4 regions of the Arthrobacter sp. 05L44 genome follow, and region 1 is predicted to be linked to each of the others. Evidence: riboswitches for the same ligand, from Rfam matches in the RefSeq annotation. Region 1 holds a riboswitch; each other region holds the start of a gene.
The links. Region 1 has a riboswitch for thiamine pyrophosphate ahead of thiO (glycine oxidase ThiO). Riboswitches for the same ligand answer to the same signal wherever they lie in the genome.
Positions count from the first base shown of each region.

Region 2: it holds a riboswitch for thiamine pyrophosphate, as region 1 does, so the genes downstream of both, AC1DHY_RS04965 (ECF transporter S component) here and thiO (glycine oxidase ThiO) in region 1, are expected to answer to the same signal.
Region 3: it holds a riboswitch for thiamine pyrophosphate, as region 1 does, so the genes downstream of both, thiD (bifunctional hydroxymethylpyrimidine kinase/phosphomethylpyrimidine kinase) here and thiO (glycine oxidase ThiO) in region 1, are expected to answer to the same signal.
Region 4: it holds a riboswitch for thiamine pyrophosphate, as region 1 does, so the genes downstream of both, thiC (phosphomethylpyrimidine synthase ThiC) here and thiO (glycine oxidase ThiO) in region 1, are expected to answer to the same signal.

Region 1 is NZ_JBFTNS010000001.1:336,078-340,934, reverse strand. It holds gene AC1DHY_RS01530 (RNB domain-containing ribonuclease) at 1-1,268, opposite strand, end outside; gene AC1DHY_RS01525 (ferritin-like fold-containing protein) at 1,309-1,980, shown strand; gene thiE (thiamine phosphate synthase) at 1,981-2,685, opposite strand; TPP riboswitch at 2,712-2,829, shown strand; gene thiO (glycine oxidase ThiO) at 2,820-4,070, shown strand; gene thiS (sulfur carrier protein ThiS) at 4,067-4,303, shown strand; gene AC1DHY_RS01505 (thiazole synthase) at 4,309-4,857, shown strand, end outside.
Region 2 is NZ_JBFTNS010000001.1:1,059,478-1,064,334, reverse strand. It holds gene mnhG (monovalent cation/H(+) antiporter subunit G) at 1-303, shown strand, start outside; gene AC1DHY_RS04975 (DUF4235 domain-containing protein) at 335-598, opposite strand; gene AC1DHY_RS04970 (heme-degrading domain-containing protein) at 640-1,179, opposite strand; TPP riboswitch at 1,334-1,472, shown strand; gene AC1DHY_RS04965 (ECF transporter S component) at 1,542-2,174, shown strand; gene AC1DHY_RS04960 (ABC transporter ATP-binding protein) at 2,188-3,834, shown strand; gene AC1DHY_RS04955 (energy-coupling factor transporter transmembrane component T family protein) at 3,831-4,634, shown strand; gene AC1DHY_RS04950 (UDP-N-acetylglucosamine 1-carboxyvinyltransferase) at 4,777-4,857, shown strand, end outside.
Region 3 is NZ_JBFTNS010000002.1:116,684-121,540, forward strand. It holds gene AC1DHY_RS05820 (Rne/Rng family ribonuclease) at 1-2,757, shown strand, start outside; TPP riboswitch at 2,875-2,972, shown strand; gene thiD (bifunctional hydroxymethylpyrimidine kinase/phosphomethylpyrimidine kinase) at 2,962-4,563, shown strand.
Region 4 is NZ_JBFTNS010000002.1:30,015-34,871, forward strand. It holds gene thiC (phosphomethylpyrimidine synthase ThiC) at 1-1,667, opposite strand, end outside; TPP riboswitch at 1,663-1,770, opposite strand; gene AC1DHY_RS05370 (amidohydrolase family protein) at 1,848-2,939, shown strand; gene AC1DHY_RS05375 (VOC family protein) at 3,020-3,895, shown strand; gene AC1DHY_RS05380 (hypothetical protein) at 4,158-4,595, shown strand; gene rpsP (30S ribosomal protein S16) at 4,832-4,857, shown strand, end outside.

The DNA of each region.
Region 1 (4,857 bases):
ACGGCGTCGAACTCCTGGCCGACGTGGTTGATGAGCAGGGCGGCCTCCACTGTGTCCAGCGCCAGCCGCTCGAGTTTGGCGGCCAACTGGTCGGAGGCGGCCATGATCGCCGGCAGGGAGGGCAGTGCCTCGCGGGCCCACCCTGGAACCTCGTCGCCGTTGGACAGCGCCTCGCAGATGACGAGGACAAACCGGTCGATCAGGCGGCGCAGCGGGGCCGTTGAGTGGGCGTACGCCGCCCCGATGGCGGACTGGATGGCGTCCTCGGGAACCACGCCGTCGAACGGGGTGTAGCCGGCGCCGCGGAACAGCATCCCGGCCGAGTGCACAATGGCCAATTGGCGCGGGTCGGTGGGATCCAGGGTCCGCAGGTATTCCCCGTAGCTGATCCGGCCGTCCCACGGCTTGCCGAGGGCGCCGGTCTGGCGCCGGAAGTGCCGGAGCGAGCGCTCATCGGGGGCCGGCATGGTGCGCAGGATGCCCACCTTGCCCTGCAGCATCAGCTCGGCGGCGGCCATCCCGGTCATCAGGGAAATCTGGGCGTTCCAGTCTTCCACCGGCAGCGGCGGGGCGGCGACGATCCGGTAGCCGCCGTCGGGCAGCTGCTCAATTTCCTGTTCGGGAATATTCAGGCTTGCCCCGCCGCGGGCGCGCTCGAGCTCCACCCGTTTGCTGCCCACCTCCTTGAGCAGCTGCAGCACGGGCGCGGCGGTCCCGGCGTCGAGGTCCGCCTGCACACCGTGGTAGCTGAGCTTGGCACGGCTGCGGACCTGCGCCCGCCGGACCCGCACCGAGGACACCTCGGCGGCCGCGTCGAGGTCGAACTCCCAGACGAAAGCGGCGCAGAGCTGGTCGGCGAGGAGGCTGCCGGCGGCCTCGCTGATGATCTCGGGGTGCAGCGGGATCCGGCCGTCCGGGGTGTAGAACGTCTGCCCGCGGCGCCTGGTCTCGGCGTCGAGTGCACCGCCGGGAGCCACGAAGGAGGGGACATCGGCAATCGCGTAGAACACCTTGTAGCCGTCACCGGAGCGGTCGATGTACAGGGCCTGGTCCAGGTCCGTGGAGGACGCCGGATCAATGGTTACGAACTCCACGTGCGTCAGGTCCAGGCCGGGCAGCTCATGGCCGGCCACGGCGGCCTCGGCGTCCCGCCGCGCGTCGGCCGGGAACGGTCCCGGCAGTTCCAGGACGGTGCGCAGCGCGTTAAGCGCCTGGGCCAGCTGGTTCTGCTGCTGTCGGACGCTCGGAGTCAGGCGATGATGAGACACGGAATCAGGGTAGCCCGATTTCCGCCGCTAGTGTTGAAGCATGAGCACCTCCCCGGATGAGCCCGCCCGCTTCAACCGTTTCCGCAGGGACCTGCTGGGCGTTATGGCCTACGGGGAGTTGTCGGCGTTCGAACGGCTCTCCTCCGACGCCCGGTATTCGCCCACCCTGCACGACCGGTCCGTGCTGGGCCGCCTTGCCGTCATCGAGTTCCAGCACTTCGAGCTGGTCTGCGCGAAACTGGCCGAACTCGGCGTGGACGCGGAGGAGGCGATGCAGCCGTTCCAGGCCTCGGTGGACCACTTCCATGAGCGCACCCGGCCCGCCGACTGGTACGAGTCACTGATGAAGGCGTACGTGATCGACACGGTCTCCGCCGACTTTTACCGGCGGGTTTCGGGTTATGTGGACGCCGGGACGGCCGGCCTGATCGAGCAGGTCCAGTCCGCAGGCGACGCGACGGCCGTGCTCCGGGAGCGGCTGAAGGCGGCGCTGGCCGATGACCCGCGGCTGGCCTCCCGGCTGGCCCTGTGGGCCCGGCGGTTGCTCGGCGAGGCGCTCACCCAGGCCCAACGGGTCAGTGTGGACCACGCGTTCCTCGACGGGCTGGCCGGTGAGGACCCGGCCCGGGCCGGTGAGCTCGCCCGGGAGCTCACCGCGGAACTCGCCGCCGGGCACTCCCGCCGGATGTCCGGGCTGGGGCTCGCGGGCTAGCTAGCCGACGTCGGAATCCGCGCCGGCGTCGAGCGCGGCGAGCAGGGCGCGCGCTGCGCCCGCCGGGTCCGCGGCCTCGGTGATCGCCCGGACCACCACAATCCTGCGGGCCCCGGCGTCGACCACCTGCTCCACGTTGCCCAGATCGATCCCGCCGATCGCGAACCACGGCACCACTCCGGAGACCTTGCCGACGCCGGCTTCCGAGGCCCGCCAAATCGCCGCGGCGGCGTACCGCACCAGGTCCGTTCCGACCGCGGCGCGGCCAGGCTTGGTGGGCGTCGCCCAGACCGGCCCCACGCAGAAGTAGTCCAAGCCGGTCCGGCCCGGGGAGGCGGCGATGGCCGCGTCCACCTGGTCCGGCGTGTGGGTGGACATGCCGATCACCGTGTTCTTGCCCAGGAAGTCGCGGGCCGCCGTGAACGGAATGTCCTTCTGGCCGATGTGGAAGACCGGCGCACCCGCCAGCGAGGCGAGGTCGGCGCGGTCATTGACGGCCCACAGCCGGCCGTGCCGCTGCGCCGTGGCGTGCAGGACCCCGAGGAGCTCCAGTTCCTCGGCCGCCTCCAGCGACTTGTCCCGCAACTGGATGATGTCCACCCCGCCGGCAAAGGCAGCGTCGACAAAATCTTCAAAGTCCCCGCGCTCTTTCCGTGCATCAGTGCACAGATACAGGCGGGCGGTGGTGTGCAGGTCCTGGCTCATATCCCAAGCGTAGTTCCTCTAAACTGGGCGCATACCGCGGGAGCCCGCGGGCCGTACGCGGCCGCCGGGCTGAGAGGGCGTCAGAGCCGACCGCTTGACCTGATCCGGTTAGTACCGGCGTAGGGAAGGAAACCATGACCCCACCAGCCGTACCGTACGACGTCGCCGTGATCGGCGGGGGAGTGATCGGCCACGGAATCGCCTGGGCAGCGCGCCGCTCCGGCCGGACTGTGGCCCTCATCGATGATGCCCCTGGCAGCGGCGCCAGCTGGGCCGCCGCCGGCATGCTGGCGCCGGTCAGCGAACTGCACTACCAGGAGGAAGACCTCCTGGCCCTGATGCTCGAAGGCTCCAGGCTGTGGCCGGCCTTCGCCGCCAGCCTGGCCGACGGCGCGCCCGGGGGCCTGCCCGACGGCGGCCCGCAGCCGGGCAGCACCGGCTACAGCACGACGCCGACCCTCGCCGTCGGCGTGGACGCCGCCGACCGCCGGGCGCTCACCGACCTGCGGGAGGTGCAGCTGGCGTGCGGCCTGGCCGTGGACCCCCTGACGGTGCGGGAGGCACGGTCCCGGGAGCCCCTCCTGAGCCCCGGCATCTCCTGCGCCTTCGCCATCCCCGCCGACCACCAGGTGGACCCGCGGCGGCTGCTGGCACGGATGGGGCGTCTGCTGGCCGCCGACCCAGAATTCGTGGCCGTGCCGAGCCGGGCGGCCGCCCTGCTCTGGGATGACGGCCGCGTCGCCGGGGCCCGGCTGGAGGGCGGGGGAGATATCCGCGCCACCGAAACGGTCGTGGCCAACGGCCTCGGCGCAACCGATCTGCAGGCCCTGCCGCAGGGGCTGGTGCTGCCGCTGCGCCCCGTCTACGGTGACATCCTCAGGCTGCGGGTGCCGCCCCGGCTCCGTCCCTTGCTGGGCTCCACGGTCCGGGGGCTGGTCCGCGGGGTCCCGGTGTACATCGTGCCCCGGGACGACGGCACGGTGGTGATCGGCGCGACCCAGCGCGAGGACGCACCTTCGACCGCCAGCGCGGTCTCGGCCGGCGGCGTCTACCAGCTCCTGCGTGACGCCCAGCAGCTTCTTCCGGCGGTCGCCGAACTCGAACTGCTGGAAGCCACAGCGCGGGCGCGGCCGGGCACACCGGACAACGCCCCGCTGATCGGGCGGGTCGCCGGTCCGGGGGATGGCCCTGACATCGAGGGCCTGATCATCGCCACCGGGTTCTTCCGGCACGGGGTCCTGCTGACTCCGGCCGCCGCGGCGATCTGCCAGGCGTTGCTGGACGGCCGGCCGGATCCGCGCTGGGCCCGGTTCCGCCCCGACCGCTTTCCCCGCCCCCAGGCCGCGGCCCATAGATTCTCAGCAAAAGACAGGACACCAGCATGAACATCAGGCTCAACGGAGCACAGCACGCCGTCGCCGACGGCGCCACCGTCAGCGCCCTGGTCAGCGGGGTCACCGGACGGCCGCTTGCCGCCAACGGCCAGGCCACGGACGGGCGGAAGCTCGGCGTCGCGGTCGCCCGCAACGCCGAGGTGGTCCCGCGCAGCCAATGGCACGCGACGGCGCTCGCCGAGGGCGACGACGTCGAACTCGTCACCGCAGTGCAGGGAGGATAAACGCCATGGAAGAGACCGTACTGACCCAGACCGAGCCGGGCCGTGACCTGCTGACCGTGGACGGCGTCGACCTGCGCTCGCGGCTGATCATGGGCACCGGAGGCGCGCCCAGCCTCGACGGACTGGGCGCCGCGCTGGTGGCCTCCGGCACCGAGCTCACCACGGTGGCCATGCGCCGCTACTCCCCGGCCGAGAGCGGATCGCTGTTCCAGCTGCTGGCGGACCACAACATCCGGGTGCTGCCCAACACCGCCGGCTGCTTCACCGCCCGGGACGCCGTGCTTACCGCCGAACTGGCACGGGAAGCCCTGGAGACGGACTGGGTGAAGCTCGAAGTCATCGCCGATGAGCACACCCTGCTGCCGGACGCCCTGGAACTGGTGGAGGCAACGGAGCAGCTGGTGGGCCGTGGCTTCAAGGTTTTTGCCTACACCAATGACGACCCCGTCCTGGCGCTCCGGCTTGAGCACCTGGGTGCCGCCGCCGTGATGCCCCTGGGCGCCCCGATCGGCACGGGGCTGGGCATCCTGAACCCGCACAACATCGAGCTGATC
Region 2 (4,857 bases), 720 kb from region 1:
ATCGGCCTGCTGCGCTTCCCGGACCTGATGAGCCGGATGCACGCCGCCACCAAGCCGCAGGTACTGGGGCTGTTCCTGCTGCTGTGCGCCGTCGGGCTGCAGATGCGCACATGGTGGGTGTGGCCGGTGCTGGTGGTCGCGTGGATCTTCCAGCTGCTCACGGTGCCGGTCTCGGCCCACATGGTGGGCCGGGCCGGCTACCGGACCAAGCACCTGCACCCGGAACTGCTCAGCGCCGACGAGCTCGAAGCCGTGGTGCAGCAGGCGGCCGGGAAACGCGGGTTCACCGACGACGGCGAGTGACGCCGGGCGGTGTGCCCATAGCGGTGTGCCCTTAGACGATGTCCTGGGTCTTGGCGAAGCGGCTGATGGCGCGCTGGGTGCCGCGGTTGGCGAGGACCTGGATGATGGCGCTGACCGAAGCGGAGATCAGCGCGAACGTCAGGGCCTGGCGCAGGGTGGTGGGGACGTCGTCGTCGTGGCCCTTCGGCGGCTTGTTGCCGGTGGTCTTCTCCCACGCGGTGTCGACCAGCTTGGTCCCGACGAAACCGGCGACGAGGCTGATGCCGGTGCCGAGCAACTTGATGAGGATGTTCATGCGTCGTACTCCTTGCGGGCGGAAACAGGGCTCCCCCTAGCCTAGCGTCCCTGCCGTCCGAGGATTTCCGACAGCGCCTCGACCACCAGCTCATGGTCAGCCTTCTGCGGCAGGCCGGATACGGTGACCGTGCCGATCATTCCGGTTCCGCGCAGGTAGATCGGGAAGGAGCCGCCGTGGGCCGCGAATTCCAGCTGGTCGAACCAGGCGTTGTCCTCGATCCGCCGCCCGGACGCCCGCGCCCGCAGCCCCACGAGCAGGGACGGGACCTCGTACCGCACGGCCGTGCGCTGCTTGGCTTTGATCCAGCGGCCGTTGTCAGGGGTGGCGCCCTCCAGCGCCGCGTGGAAGAGCACCTGCTCGCCCTTGGTGATGTCGATGGCGATCGGATGGGAGCGCTCCCGGCCCAGTTCCACCAGGAGCAGCCCCAGGTCCAGGGCGTCGTCCTTGCTGAAGGACCGGAACTGGAGCTCCTCGATTTCGGTGAGGATGCGGCCGATGAGCGCCGCCAGGGAACCCGGCGGCTGGGGCTCCGCGGAATCGGGGTCGAAGTCGGGGGAAGGCGCTGGGGAGTCGGTCAAAGGAATCACCTTCCGTCAGCCGCGGCCGGGGCCCGGCCGCGGCTGCGGCCGATGCTCGCGATCTGAGCAGACTCTACCAAGCAGGCCGATCCCGGTCACCGGCTCGTGCGGGCGATCTGCCGGGTGTAAACTGAGCCAGCCCACAAGGGTGAATTGCATACGACAGGGGAGCGCCGCCGTCGGGCCTCCGGAGCAGTCCGGAACCTTAGGTGGGCGCTGAGAGTGCGGACAGCCGCAGACCCTCGAACCTGATCCGGTTAGTACCGGCGCAAGGGAGTCGAGTTCTCAGGGTGCCCGGCACCCGCGGTGCAAACCGCGGCGCCACCGGAGCACCCTCCCCTCCTGTACCTCAGGAGGAAGACATGACTGATATTTCTGCAAAGCAGACACTGACCACGGGCAAATACACCTGGCGGGTGGTGGACATTGTGGTGGCGGCGTTGATCGCTGTTGCCGGCGGCGTAATTTTCTGGGCCTGGGACCAGGGCGCGAACGTGGTGACCACGCCGCTGAACGCGGTCTACCCGCCACTGACCGGGCTGTACGCCGGCGGGTGGATGATCCCCGCGATTCTGGGCATGCTGGTTATCCGCAAGCCGGGAGCGGCCGTGTTCTGCGAAACCGTAGCCGCCACGGGGGAGCTGATCATGGGCTCGCAGTACGGCGCGTCCGTGCTGTTCTCCGGCTTCCTGCAGGGCCTCGGCGCGGAGCTCATCTTCGCCGCGTTCCTCTACAAGCGGTTCAACCTGCCGGTCTCGCTGCTGGCCGGAGCGGGCGCCGGCCTGTTCTGCGGCCTGAACGACTCCTTCCTGCCCTGGGGCTGGAACATCGCGTACGAGACCGGTGACAAGCTCGCCTACATCATTTTCTGCGCCATCTCCGGGGCCGTGATCGCCGGCGCCCTGGCCTGGATCGCCACCCGCGGCCTGGCCCGGACCGGTGTGCTGGCTTCCTTCGCGTCCCGCAAGGCGGCAACGGAACCCGTGTTCTCCTAGGGCCCGGACACGTATGGGAACCCTCGACGACGTGCGCCCGGCTGCGGTCACCGCCCGCGGCTGGGGCTGGCGGCATGCCGGCCGCACCCGCCCGGCCGTGAGCGGCTTGGACCTGGACATCAGCCCCGGCGAACGCGTGCTGCTCCTGGGGCCGTCCGGCGCGGGAAAATCCACGCTGCTGCACGCCCTGGCGGGGGTGCTCGGCGACAGCGCCGGCGCGGGACCGGCCGCGGACTCCGAGGATTCGGACGAGACCGGCAGCCTGCTGATCGACGGCGCCCCGCCCCGGGCCCGGCGCGGCACGGCGGGCCTGGTCCAGCAGGACCCCGAAACCCAGGTGGTGCTCTCGCGGCTGGGTGACGACGTCGCCTTCGGCGCCGAGAACCTTTCCGTGCCCCCGGCGGAGATCTGGCGGCGGGTCGCGGAGGCGCTCGACGACGTCGGGCTGGCCGGCCTGCCGCTGCAGCACCCGACGTCCGCGCTCTCGGGCGGACAGAAGCAACGCCTGGCGCTCGCCGGGATCCTCGCCATGCGGCCCGGGCTGCTGCTGCTGGACGAACCCACGGCCAACCTCGACCCCGCGGGTGTCCTGGAAGTCCGTGACGCCGTGGCACGGTGCCTGGACCGGACCGGAGCCACGCTGGTGGTGGTGGAGCACCGGGTGGCCGTGTGGAAGGACCTCGTCGACCGGATCGTGGTGCTGCAGCCGGGCTCTGCCACGGAGCCGGCCGTGTTGTTGGACGGCGCCCCGGACCAGGTCCTGGCGCAGGCGAGGGACATGCTCATCGCTGCCGGGGTCTGGGTGCCGGGCCACGTGCCGCCCACCCGTCCCCGCCGGCAACCCGGTGGGGACGGCGTCCAGTCTGGCGGCGTCCCCGCCGGCGGGATCCAGTCCGGCGGCGTCCAGTCCGGGCAGCTGCTCCTGGCCGCCGAAGGCCTCGCCGTGTCCCGCGAGCGGACCCGCCGCTCGGGCCTGCTCCAGGGCTTCAGGGCCATCCCGCCGGCGCCGGTGCAGACCGGCCTCGCGGCCCAGGTCCGGGCTGGAGAGGCCCTGACCATCACCGGCCCGAACGGCTCCGGCAAGTCCACCTTCGCCCTGACCCTGGCCGGCCTGCTGGCCCCGGTGGCGGGAACAGTATCGGCCACCACCGAGCTGAGCGCCGGCGCGGGCATCGACCCCTACAAGTGGAAGGCCCAGCAGTTGATCGCCAGGATCGGCACCGTGTTCCAGGAACCCGAGCACCAGTTCGTGACCGGTCGGGTGCTGGACGAGCTGAAGTTCGGTCCGCGCCACCTGGGCCATGGTGAAGAACGCGTGGACGAGCTCCTGGAACGCCTGCGGCTGCGCGACCTGGTGGACGCCAATCCCTACACGCTCTCCGGCGGCGAAAAACGCCGGCTCTCCGTGGCCACCGTGCTGGCCGCCCACCCGCAGGTGCTGGTCCTCGACGAGCCCACCTTCGGCCAGGACGTCAACACGTGGGCGGAACTCGCGTCCCTCCTCTCGGAGCTCCTCGACGCCGGGACCTCCGTGGTCTCGGTGACCCACGACGCGGAATTCAGCGCCGTCCTGGGCGGCACCGAACTGACGCTCGCCGCGCCGCATGCGCGGCAGCCGGACAGCGCCGGCCGGACGATCCCGGGGGTGGCGGCGCCGTGAGGGGCCCGCTGATCCTGCCGGGAACCGGGGCCGTGCTGACCCGCGCGAATCCGCTAGCCAAGTTCTTCGGCGTCCTGCTCATCACCCTCGTCCTGGCGCTCTCCATCGACTGGGTATCCGCCTCCGTGGCGCTCGGGTTCGAACTCCTGCTGTTCCCGCTGGCCGGCCTGACCCTGGCCCTGCTTTGGCAGCGCGGCTGGCCGCTGATCCTCGCCGCTGCCCTGGGCGGCTGGAGCACTGCGATCCTGGCCGCGGACCACGGACGGACCCTGCTCGACGTCGGCGTCTGGTCCATCAGCGAAGGCTCGCTGGCGCTGGGCCTCGGTTTCCTGTTGCGCGGTCTGGCGATCGCCCTGCCCGCGGTCCTGCTGATGAGCTGCACGGACCCCACCGACTTCGCCGACGCCCTGGCGCAGCAGGCCAAACTGCCGCACCGCTTTGTCCTCGGCACCCTCGCCGCGATGCGGCTGGTGGGGCTGATGGCCGAGGAATGGCAGACCATCGGCATGGCGCGGCGGGCGCGCGGGGTCGGCTCGCACGGGAACCCGGGGCAGCGGCTGAAGGCCACACTGGGGCAAAGCTTCGGACTGCTGGTCCAGGCCGTCCGCCGCGCCTCCCGGCTCGCCGTGACCATGGAAGCCCGCGGGTTCGGCGGGGCGCCGCGGACCTGGGCACGGCCAGCAGTATTCACGCCGATGGACGTGTGGGTGGTCCTCGGCGGCGTGCTGATCGCGGGCGGCGCGGTGGCGGCAGCGCTCGGCGCCGGGACCTGGAACATGGTCTTCCTCGGCCAGCAGTAGCGCCGGAGGTGGCGCCAGAGGGCTGGGCCCCGGGCCCTCGGCGGGAGGAGAGCATATCGCACAGAATGGATATTTTGTGAGCTTCACTGCAATTCACGGCCACAAGCGGGCCCAAATAGCTCATCCGTGATATTTATTGAATATGACTCAACAGACTGCTGAATACGTCGGCGCCGTCCTTCGGAATGCCCGCGGCGAGAAGGGCTGGACCCAGGGACAGCTG
Region 3 (4,857 bases), on a different contig from region 1:
ATGATTTTCCAGGCCCCGGACCTGAGCACCGTTGTCCGCCCGGTTCCCGCAGCTGCCGAGGAAGCCCCGGCCGACGAGGACGAAGAGGACGAAGACGGCGACGACGCCGGAAACCGCCGCCGCCGCCGCAGCCGTGGCCGCCGCGGCCGCAGCCGCACCGGTGAGGCCGACACTGAGACCGATGGCTCCGACGAGTCCGCAGACGAATCCGAAGGCACCCTTGAGGACGGCGTGACCTCCCGCCGCCGCCGCCGTCGCCGCCGTGGCGACCAGGACCTCGAACTGACCGGAGGCGGGGACGACGATCCGCCCAACACTGTGACCCGCGTGCGGGCGCCCCGGACGGTCAGCGAGGCGCCGGCCAGCAACCGCGTCACCTCCGTCAAGGGCTCCACCCGGCTCGAAGCCAAGAAGCAGCGCCGCCGCGAATCCCGCGACACCGGACGCCGCCGCACCGTTATCACCGAGGCGGAATTCCTGGCCCGCCGCGAATCCGTGGACCGGCAGATGATCGTCCGCCAGCGTGACGACAGAATCCAGATCGGTGTCCTGGAAGACGGCGTCCTGGCCGAGCACTTCGTGTCCAAGACCCAGCAGGACTCCCTGATCGGCAACGTCTACCTGGGCAAAGTCCAGAACGTGCTCCCGTCCATGGAAGCCGCCTTCGTTGACATCGGCCGCGGCCGCAACGCCGTGCTGTACGCCGGCGAAGTCAACTGGGACGCTGTGAACCTTGAAGGCAAGCAGCGCCGGATCGAAAACGCGCTGAAGTCCGGCGACTCCGTGCTTGTCCAGGTCACCAAGGACCCGGTCGGCCACAAGGGTGCCCGCCTGACCAGCCAGATCTCCCTCCCCGGCCGCTACCTGGTGTACGTGCCCGGCGGATCCATGACCGGCATCTCCCGCAAGCTGCCCGACGTCGAACGCAACCGGCTCAAGCGGATCCTCAAGGACCGGCTCCCGGAAGACGCGGGTGTCATTGTCCGCACCGCGGCCGAGGGTGCCTCCGAGGAGGAACTGACGCATGACATCAACCGTCTGCGCGCGCAGTGGGAAGGCATCGAAAGCCAGTCCACGTCCACCAAGATCCTCGCGCCCGAGCTCCTTTACGGGGAACCTGACCTGACCATCAAGGTGGTCCGCGACGTCTTCAACGAGGACTTCTCCAAGCTGATCGTCTCCGGCGAGGAAGCCTGGGACACCATCGAGGCCTACGTCACCTACGTGGCACCGGACCTGGTGGGCCGGCTCGAGAAGTGGACCAAGGACACCGACATCTTCGCCGCCTGGCGCATCGACGAGCAGATCCACAAGGCGCTTGACCGCAAGGTCTTCCTGCCGTCCGGCGGTTCGCTCGTGATCGACCGCACCGAAGCCATGACCGTGGTGGACGTCAACACGGGCAAGTTCACCGGCAGCGGCGGCAACCTCGAGGAAACCGTCACCAAGAACAACCTGGAAGCGGCCGAGGAAGTTGTCCGGCAGCTGCGCCTGCGCGACATCGGCGGCATCATCGTCATCGACTTCATCGACATGGTGCTCGAATCCAACCGGGATCTCGTACTGCGCCGCATGGTGGAGTGCCTGGGCCGGGACCGGACCAAGCACCAGGTCGCCGAGGTGACCTCACTCGGCCTTGTGCAGATGACCCGCAAGCGGATGGGCACCGGGCTCCTGGAAGTCTTCGGCGAGCAGTGCGAAGCGTGTGCCGGCCGGGGCATCGTCACCCACGACGAACCCGTCGAGCACCGCCGCGCCAACACCGTCGCCGCTGAGCACCACGTCCCGCGGACCGAACACCAGCCTGCAGCCCGAAGTGAGCGCAAGCGTCGCCGCGGCAAGGGCGGCCAGGGGAACGGCGAGGCCATGCCGTCCACGCCGGCCGTTGCAGCCCACCCCGAGCCGACGGAAGCGGAACGCCACGCCAAGGCGGAGGCAACCCGCGCGGCACTGGCGAACATCGCCGCCGCCGCGCACGCCGCCCACCTGCACGACGGCGACGCGCATTCCGCGCCGGACGCCGCCACCCGGCAGGCCGCGCTCGATGCCGCGGTAGAGCTCGCTTCGACGGAGGAAGCCGCCGGACGTCCGGCCGCGGTCCTGACCTTCGGCGGCGAACAGGTCGCCCTGCCGTTCGTCGAGCACGCCGAGGAAACCCGGCAACCGGCGCTGACCCTGGACCTGCTGACCGAGGCTTTCGCGAGCCTGGGCGACTCCGAGTCCGGTGCGCAGACGGCGGCGGCCCCTGCGGTCGAGACGGCTGCAGCCGAAACTCCGGCGGCCGGGACCGCCGGCGAGGCCCCAGCGGCGTCGCCCCGTGCCACCCGGGGACGGGGACGGGCCCGCACTGCCCGGATCCAGCCGCCAGGCACCCGCACCCGCGAAGAGCAGGCATCGGCACGCCAGGAGGCCGCCAAGGCCCCGGCCCAACAGGCCCCGGCACGCCAGGAGCCCGCCAAGGCCCCCGCGGCTAAGGCTCCGGCCGCAGCAGCGCCTGCTGCCAAGGCTCCCGTCAACCAGGCCCCTGCGGGTTCGGCAGACGGCACGGCACCCCGCCGGGTCCGCCGTAACCGCAGCGCCAGCCGCGCCCAGGGTGCCGCCAACGAGACGTCCGTGCAGCAGCGCGAGAACGCACCGTCGGTAGCAGCAGTCTCCGTCCACGAGGCCAAGGCGCCGGAACCGGCAACGCCCGCCGCTAAGTCCGCCGCTGCGGAACCGGTCATCCTCGGCGTCGGCGTACCGGCCTCGGAGCTCTAGGCCCGGGAAAACCCCACCGCCCGCGGGTATCGTCCGGGCCCGACGTAACATCACGTCGGGCCCGGACGGTGCCCGCGAGTGCGTTAACGGCCCGGAGCTGCGGGGCGGCTAGGCTGGGGAACTGACACGGGGTGCCGCGCATCGAGCCGGCTGAGATCCAGACCCGTTGAACCTGTCCGGTTAGCACCGGCGAAGGGATGTCTTATGCTTTCAACCACCCCGCAGGTAACCGCGCCCCCGGCGGCCCAGCCGGACCCCTCCCGCCCTGCCCCCATCCTGCATTCGGCGTTCCCGGGCCGGGCGGCAGCCCATACGCGGCCCGCTACCGCCCGGATACCCCGCGTCCTGGCCATCGCCGGGTCCGACCCGTCCGGCGGGGCCGGCATCCAGGCGGACCTGAAGAGCATCGCGGCGAACGGAGGCTACGGGATGGCCGCCGTCACGGCCCTGACCGCCCAAAACACCCGGGGTGTGCGGGCCGTGCACGTGCCCCCGGCCTCCTTCCTCACCGCCCAGCTCGAGGCTGTCAGCGATGACATCACCATCGACGCCGTCAAAATCGGGATGCTCGGCGACGCCGCGGTGATTACCGCCGTCCGGGACTGGCTCGAGAAGGTGCGGCCCGCCGTCGTCGTCCTGGACCCGGTCATGGTGGCAACCAGCGGCGACAGGCTGCTCCGCGAATCCGCGGAGGACGCCCTGAGGTCCCTCCTGCCCCTGGCGCACCTCATCACCCCCAACCTGGCCGAGCTCGCCATCCTGGTCGGAGAACCGACCGCCCGGGACTGGGCCGGGGCGTTGGAACAGGGCAAACGCCTCGCGGCGCAAACCGGGACCACGGTGCTGGTCAAGGGCGGACACCTGCCCGATGGCGGCACCTGTCCGGACGCGCTGGTCAACACCGGGGGAGTGCTCCGCGGGGAGACCGTGGAGGTGCCCGGTGAGCGGATCGCCACCCGCAACAGCCACGGTACGGGCTGTTCCCTGTCCTCGGCGCTGGCCACCGCCCAGGTCCGGTGCCAGGACTGGGAAGCGGCGCTGCGGGAAGTCAAACCGTGGCTTCAGGGGGCGCTGGCGGACGCCGGACGCCTCGAAGTTGGCACCGGCAACGGCCCGGTGCACCACTTCCACCACGTAACCGGCGCCCGGCCGCCGGCTGACGGCGACTTCGCCGAGGGCCTCGACGGGATCGCCACCGGCGGCCTGGACGCTATTTATGGTCTGGACTTCATCCGGGGGCTGGCCAGCGGCGCCCTGCCCGAACACGAGTTCGCCTACTACCTGCGCCAGGACGCCTTGTACCTCAACGGCTATTCACGGGTCCTGGCCCGCGCGGCCGCCCTGGCGCCGTCGGAAGCGGAACAGCTCTTCTGGGCCCGGTCGGCGCAACAGTGCCTCGAGGTCGAATCCGAGCTGCACCGGACCTGGCTGGCCGGACGCGCGGGGGAGGCGCGGCCCGGTCCGGTCACGAAGGCCTACGTGGACCATCTCCTCGCGGCCTCGCTGGGCAGTTACGGCGTCCTCACCGCGGCAGCGCTGCCTTGTTTCTGGCTCTACGCCGAGGTGGGCGCAACCTTGCACAGGCAATACCTCGACGCCGGCGCGCCGGCCGAGCACCCCTACGCGGAGTGGCTTCGCACCTACGCCGACGAGGCCTTCGCCGAGGCTACGCGGCAGGCAATCCGGTACACCGACGCCGCGGCCCGGCGCGGTTTCGAGTCGGAGCGGACCGCCATGACCGAGGCGTTCCGGCAGTCCTGCGACTACGAGGTGGCGTTCTTCGACGCGCCGAGGCTGCACGCCTGACGCGGCCCCGGCCCTGCGGCCGGTAACATTATGGGGCGCGGTTCCGGAAGTCGCCGCGGCAGCACCGCTCCAGCCCCTCGGGGACGGGGTGTGGCGGCCGTCACGCATCACTCTCCGGAGCCGGCCTCGTTTGCGGCCGAAGGCAAAATTAGCGTAGTCTAGATCTTCGGTGCTTACGCCAACACTTGGGTTATGACCTTGATGAACAGTTCACCCGTACTCCGGGCAGGACTTTCCACGGTATAGCTCATGGGTTCCCCCGGGGAATCCACCGGCGTTGAGGCACAGCGTGAG
Region 4 (4,857 bases), on a different contig from region 1:
CAGAACTTAGGCCCGCACATGGAACAGAAGTGGGCTGTCTTGGCCGGTTCCGCCGGCAGCGTCTCGTCGTGGAAGGCCTCGGCGGTGACCGGGTCGAGGGACAGCGCAAACTGGTCCCGCCAGCGGAACTCGAAACGCGCCCTGGAGAGCGCGTCGTCGCGCTCGTGGGCGCCGGGATGTCCCTTGGCCAGGTCCGCGGCGTGGGCGGCGATCTTGTAGGTGATGACGCCGGTCTTCACATCGTCCTTGTTGGGTAGCCCGAGGTGTTCCTTCGGCGTGACGTAACACAGCATGGCGGTGCCGTATCGGGCGATCTCGGTGGCGCCGATTGCTGAGGTGATGTGGTCGTAGCCGGGTGCGATGTCCGTCACCAGCGGTCCCAGCGTGTAGAACGGAGCGCCCTGGCATAGTTCCTGCTGGCGCTCCACGTTTTCCCGGACCAGATGGAGGGGCACATGTCCGGGGCCTTCAACCATGACCTGCACATCGAACTCCCACGCCCGCTGGGTCAGCTCAGCCAGGGTATCCAGCTCGGCGAACTGGGCAGCGTCGTTGGCGTCCGCCGTCGAGCCCGGCCGCAGTCCGTCGCCCAGCGAAAACGAAACGTCGTACTTCGCGAAAATCTCGCACAGCTCATCGAAATGTGTGTAGAGGAAGTTCTCCCGGTGGTGCGCCAGGCACCACCCGGCCATGATCGAGCCGCCGCGCGACACGATACCCGTAACCCGGTTGGCTGTCAGGGGGACGTAACGCAGTAGCACGCCTGCGTGGATGGTCATGTAGTCCACCCCCTGTTCGCACTGTTCGATCACGGTGTCCCGGAAGATCTCCCAGGTCAGGGCATTCGCCTCGCCGTTGACCTTCTCCAGCGCCTGGTAGATCGGTACAGTGCCGATGGGGACGGGGGAGTTGCGGATGATCCACTCGCGCGTGGTGTGGATGTCGTCACCGGTGGAGAGGTCCATGACGGTGTCCGCACCCCACTGCGTGGCCCACTGAAGCTTGTCGACTTCCTCGGCAATAGAGCTGGTAACGGCGGAGTTGCCGATGTTGGCGTTGATCTTCACAAGGAACGCCTTGCCGATGACCATCGGCTCTGACTCCGGGTGGTTAATGTTGCTGGGGATGATCGCCCGGCCGGCGGCCAGCTCGCTGCGAACGAGTTCGACGTCGCAGTTCTCGCGCAGGGCGACGTAGCGCATCTCGGGTGTGACCGTTCCGTTCCTCGCGTAATGCATCTGCGTGACCGTCCGGCCGGCAACCGCGCGGCGAGGCTGCGGGGGCGCGCCGCGCCACTCGGCAGAGGCGGCGCCCCGCCGGACCGCGGACTTGCCGTCGTCGAGCAAGTTGCGTTCCCTGCCGCTGTAGGGCTCGGTGTCCAGGCGTTCGGTGATCCAGTCGCTACGGAACGGGGCCAGACCCACGACGGGATCGCTGCCCGGGCCTGCCGTCCGATACACCCGAAACGACGGATTTGCCGAGCCTCCGGGCGACGGCTCCAAGGCGATCTCCGTCACCGGTACGCGGATCCCGCCGGCTTCGACATACGCCAGGCCATGCGACTTCAGTGACTGGGTTACCGGCGGGGCAGCAACGGCGGCGGGGCCGTTCTGAACCGTGCTGTTCCCGTATCGGGCAGGGCTGTGCTGGGGATTTGTGGTGCTCAAAGGGTTACTCACTTCCTTCGCCGGCATTACCCGGACAGGTTCAACGGTCGCAGGCTGCGTCAGCCCGATCTCAGCCCCTGCAAGGGCACCCGTGTGGTCGTAGACGAAGCTACCACAGGCTGCTTGTAGTTGACGGTTGTCCCGGGGCGCCGGGTCGTTATGCGGATTAAGCTGTAGGCCATGAGCATTATCGAGTTCAGCGGCACGGTCCTCACCTCCCCGGATCAGGAGCGGCGCGGGTTGTGGGCGGTCGACGGCAAGCTGACTTTCGACCGTCCGCGGGCGCCGTCGGACCTCGTGCTGGACGGCTGGGTCATTCCCGGACTGGTCGACGCCCATTGCCACATCGGCCTCGGCCCGGAGGGCGACGTTCCGGAGGACGTAGTGGAACGGCAGGCGCAGACGGACCGCGACGCCGGGACCCTCCTGGTCCGCGACGCAGGAGCGGTGCATTACACCCGCTGGGTCCAGCAACGGGCCGACCTTCCTCGAATCATCCGCGCCGGCCGGCACATTGCCCGGACCCGCCGGTACCTGCGGGGCTTCGCCGTTGAAGTGGAGCCGGAGGAACTGGTCGAGACGGTCCGCAAGCAGGCCCGTGCCGGCGACGGATGGGTGAAGCTGGTGGGGGACTGGATCGACCGCGACGCCGGCGATCTCGCCGCCAGCTTCCCGGCGGCGGCCGTCATGGACGCAGTCCGTGCAGCCCACGACGAGGGGGCCCGCGTCACGGCGCATTGCTTCGCCGAGCAGACCCTGGACGACATGCTCGACGCCGGGATCGACTGCATTGAGCATGGAACGGGCCTGCTGCCCCGGCACCTGCCCCGCTTCATCGAACAGGGCGTGCCGATTGTGCCGACCCTGATCAATATTGCGACCTTCCCGGACATCGCGGCCCAGGCGCGGGACAAATTTCCCCGTTATGCAGCCCATATGCTCGGGCTCTGGGAACGGCGGGCCGAGCGGGTCCTCGAGGCGCACGAGGCCGGCGTCGTTCTATACGCCGGGACCGACGCGGGCAGTGTCATCAAGCACGGGCGGATTGCCGACGAGATCCAGGCCATGCACGCCGCGGGACTGCCCGCCCGGGCCGCCCTCGACGCCGCCGCCTGGGCCGCGCGGGCATGGCTCGGCGCAGAGGGCATCGCCGAGGGTGCCAGTGCCGATGTGCTGGTCTGCAGTGAGGATCCGCGCCGGGATCTCGCCACCCTGCAGGCACCACGGAGCATAGTGTTGCGCGGACAAGTGGTTCGGTCCGAGGTGCATTAGGAATAAATTGAAGCTTCAAGTAATTTAGCACTATGAAGGGTCACCGAAAGGCGGTGGCCACAAACCACCGGAGCGTTGCGATGACCGCAGAAACCAGCACCCAGGATCTCCTTCCGGCCGAACTCACCATGGGCACCGTGATGCTCAAGGTCGGCGACATGAAGGTGATGACCGACTACTACCAGCGCGCCCTTGGCCTCGACATCGTGGCCGAGCAGGACGGCGGCCTCTACCTCGGCCGCAAGGCCAAGCCGCTGGTCCACCTCGCGCCTGCGCCCGGACTCAACCTGCCCTCGCGCGGTGAAGCGGGCCTGTTCCACACCGCCCTGCTCTTCGATGACCAGGCTTCGTTGGCCGCCACTATCGCCTCCGCCGCCCAATACGAACCGCAGTCCTTCACCGGCAGCGCCGACCACCTGGTCAGTGAGGCGTTCTACTTCAACGATCCCGAGGGCAACGGCATCGAGCTCTACTGGGACCGGCCGCGCGACGCCTGGTCCTGGGAAGGAACGAACGTGGTGATGGATAGCCTCGCTCTGCCACCCCAGCGGTACCTTGAGCAGCACCTGACCGAGGCCTCACTGGCCGGACAGCGCGAGGCCGAGGCCGGCGTCGGGCACGTCCACCTGCAGGTCGGCGACGTGCAGTCCGCACACGACTTCTACGTCGGCACACTCGGCTTTGAGAAGACCGCCGGCTGGCACGGCCAGGCGCTCTTTGTCTCGGCCGGCGGCTACCACCACCACATGGCTATGAATGTCTGGAACAGTCGCGGGGCCGGACCGCGCCGCGACACCCTGGGCCTCGGCGAGGTCCTGATCGAAGTACCGTCGGGCGACGATGTCGGCGCCCTTGCCGACCGCCTCAAGACGGCCGGGGTCGAATCGCACCACACCGGCGCCGAGCTCCGATTCGACGACCCCTGGCGCAACCGCATCCGGGTCGCGGTCCGCTAACTGCCCTCGACGGACATGCCCGTTCCGTGGCCCAGGGATGGACATGCCCATCCTTTGGCGTCAGGGGCGGGCATGCCCGTTGGTTGCCGCGTTGGCGCACGGACATGTCCGCTCCTCGGGTCGGCGCATGGACATAACGTGAATATGTCCATTCGTCGGCGCCAGGGATGGGCATGTCCGTCCCGGGGGTGGCGTGCGAACAGTTAGGCTGAACTGACGCCACCACCGCGGCCTCGCCGCACTACACCGAAGGATGAGTTCATTGGGATTTGCTGAAATCTTCGTGGCCACCCATGATGCCGCCCTCAAGCGCGCGACGGCCCTCGACGGCGGCGCCGCAGCCGCCCCGGGCGCGGTCCGGATCCAGGACATCAGCGACTTCGAGGTCGAGCGGCTCGGCGACCTGGCCGGTACCGCGGTGCACGCTGCGGGCGCCGATTACGAACTCGCCATGGTGGACGTGGCCAGCGACTCGCTCCTGGGCGTCCCCGCCGCCATGGTCCGCGCACTCGCGGACCTGCTCAGCTACGAGACGGAAGGCGACGGCGACGTGCTCGCCGACGTCGCCGAAAGCTGGGCGGCGGAAGAGGATATGCCCTTCGGCGCGGACCAGGCGGCCCGCTATGTCCGCCAGCTCGCCGGGCTCGCGGCCGGCGTCGACCCGGCCACCCGGGCCGGACTTTACGTCTGGACTTCCTGACGCCGCGAACAAGGGCCGCCGCCCCATCACCCTGGTAAAAACCGGCCCCATCACGCCCGGCTGGGGTGTCAAGTCGAAATCCTCGCGGTGATCTGGCACAATGAACAGGTACTCGATCTGCGTGGCCCCTCTCTCCGCGTCCGGATCCTGTCCTTTAGAACCCCCAAGTACGGCCCGCCCCACGGGTGCAGAACGCCGGGCTCGACCCCGTTTCAGAAACAGGAGTGACCACAAAAGTGGCCGTAAAGATTCGCCTTAAGCG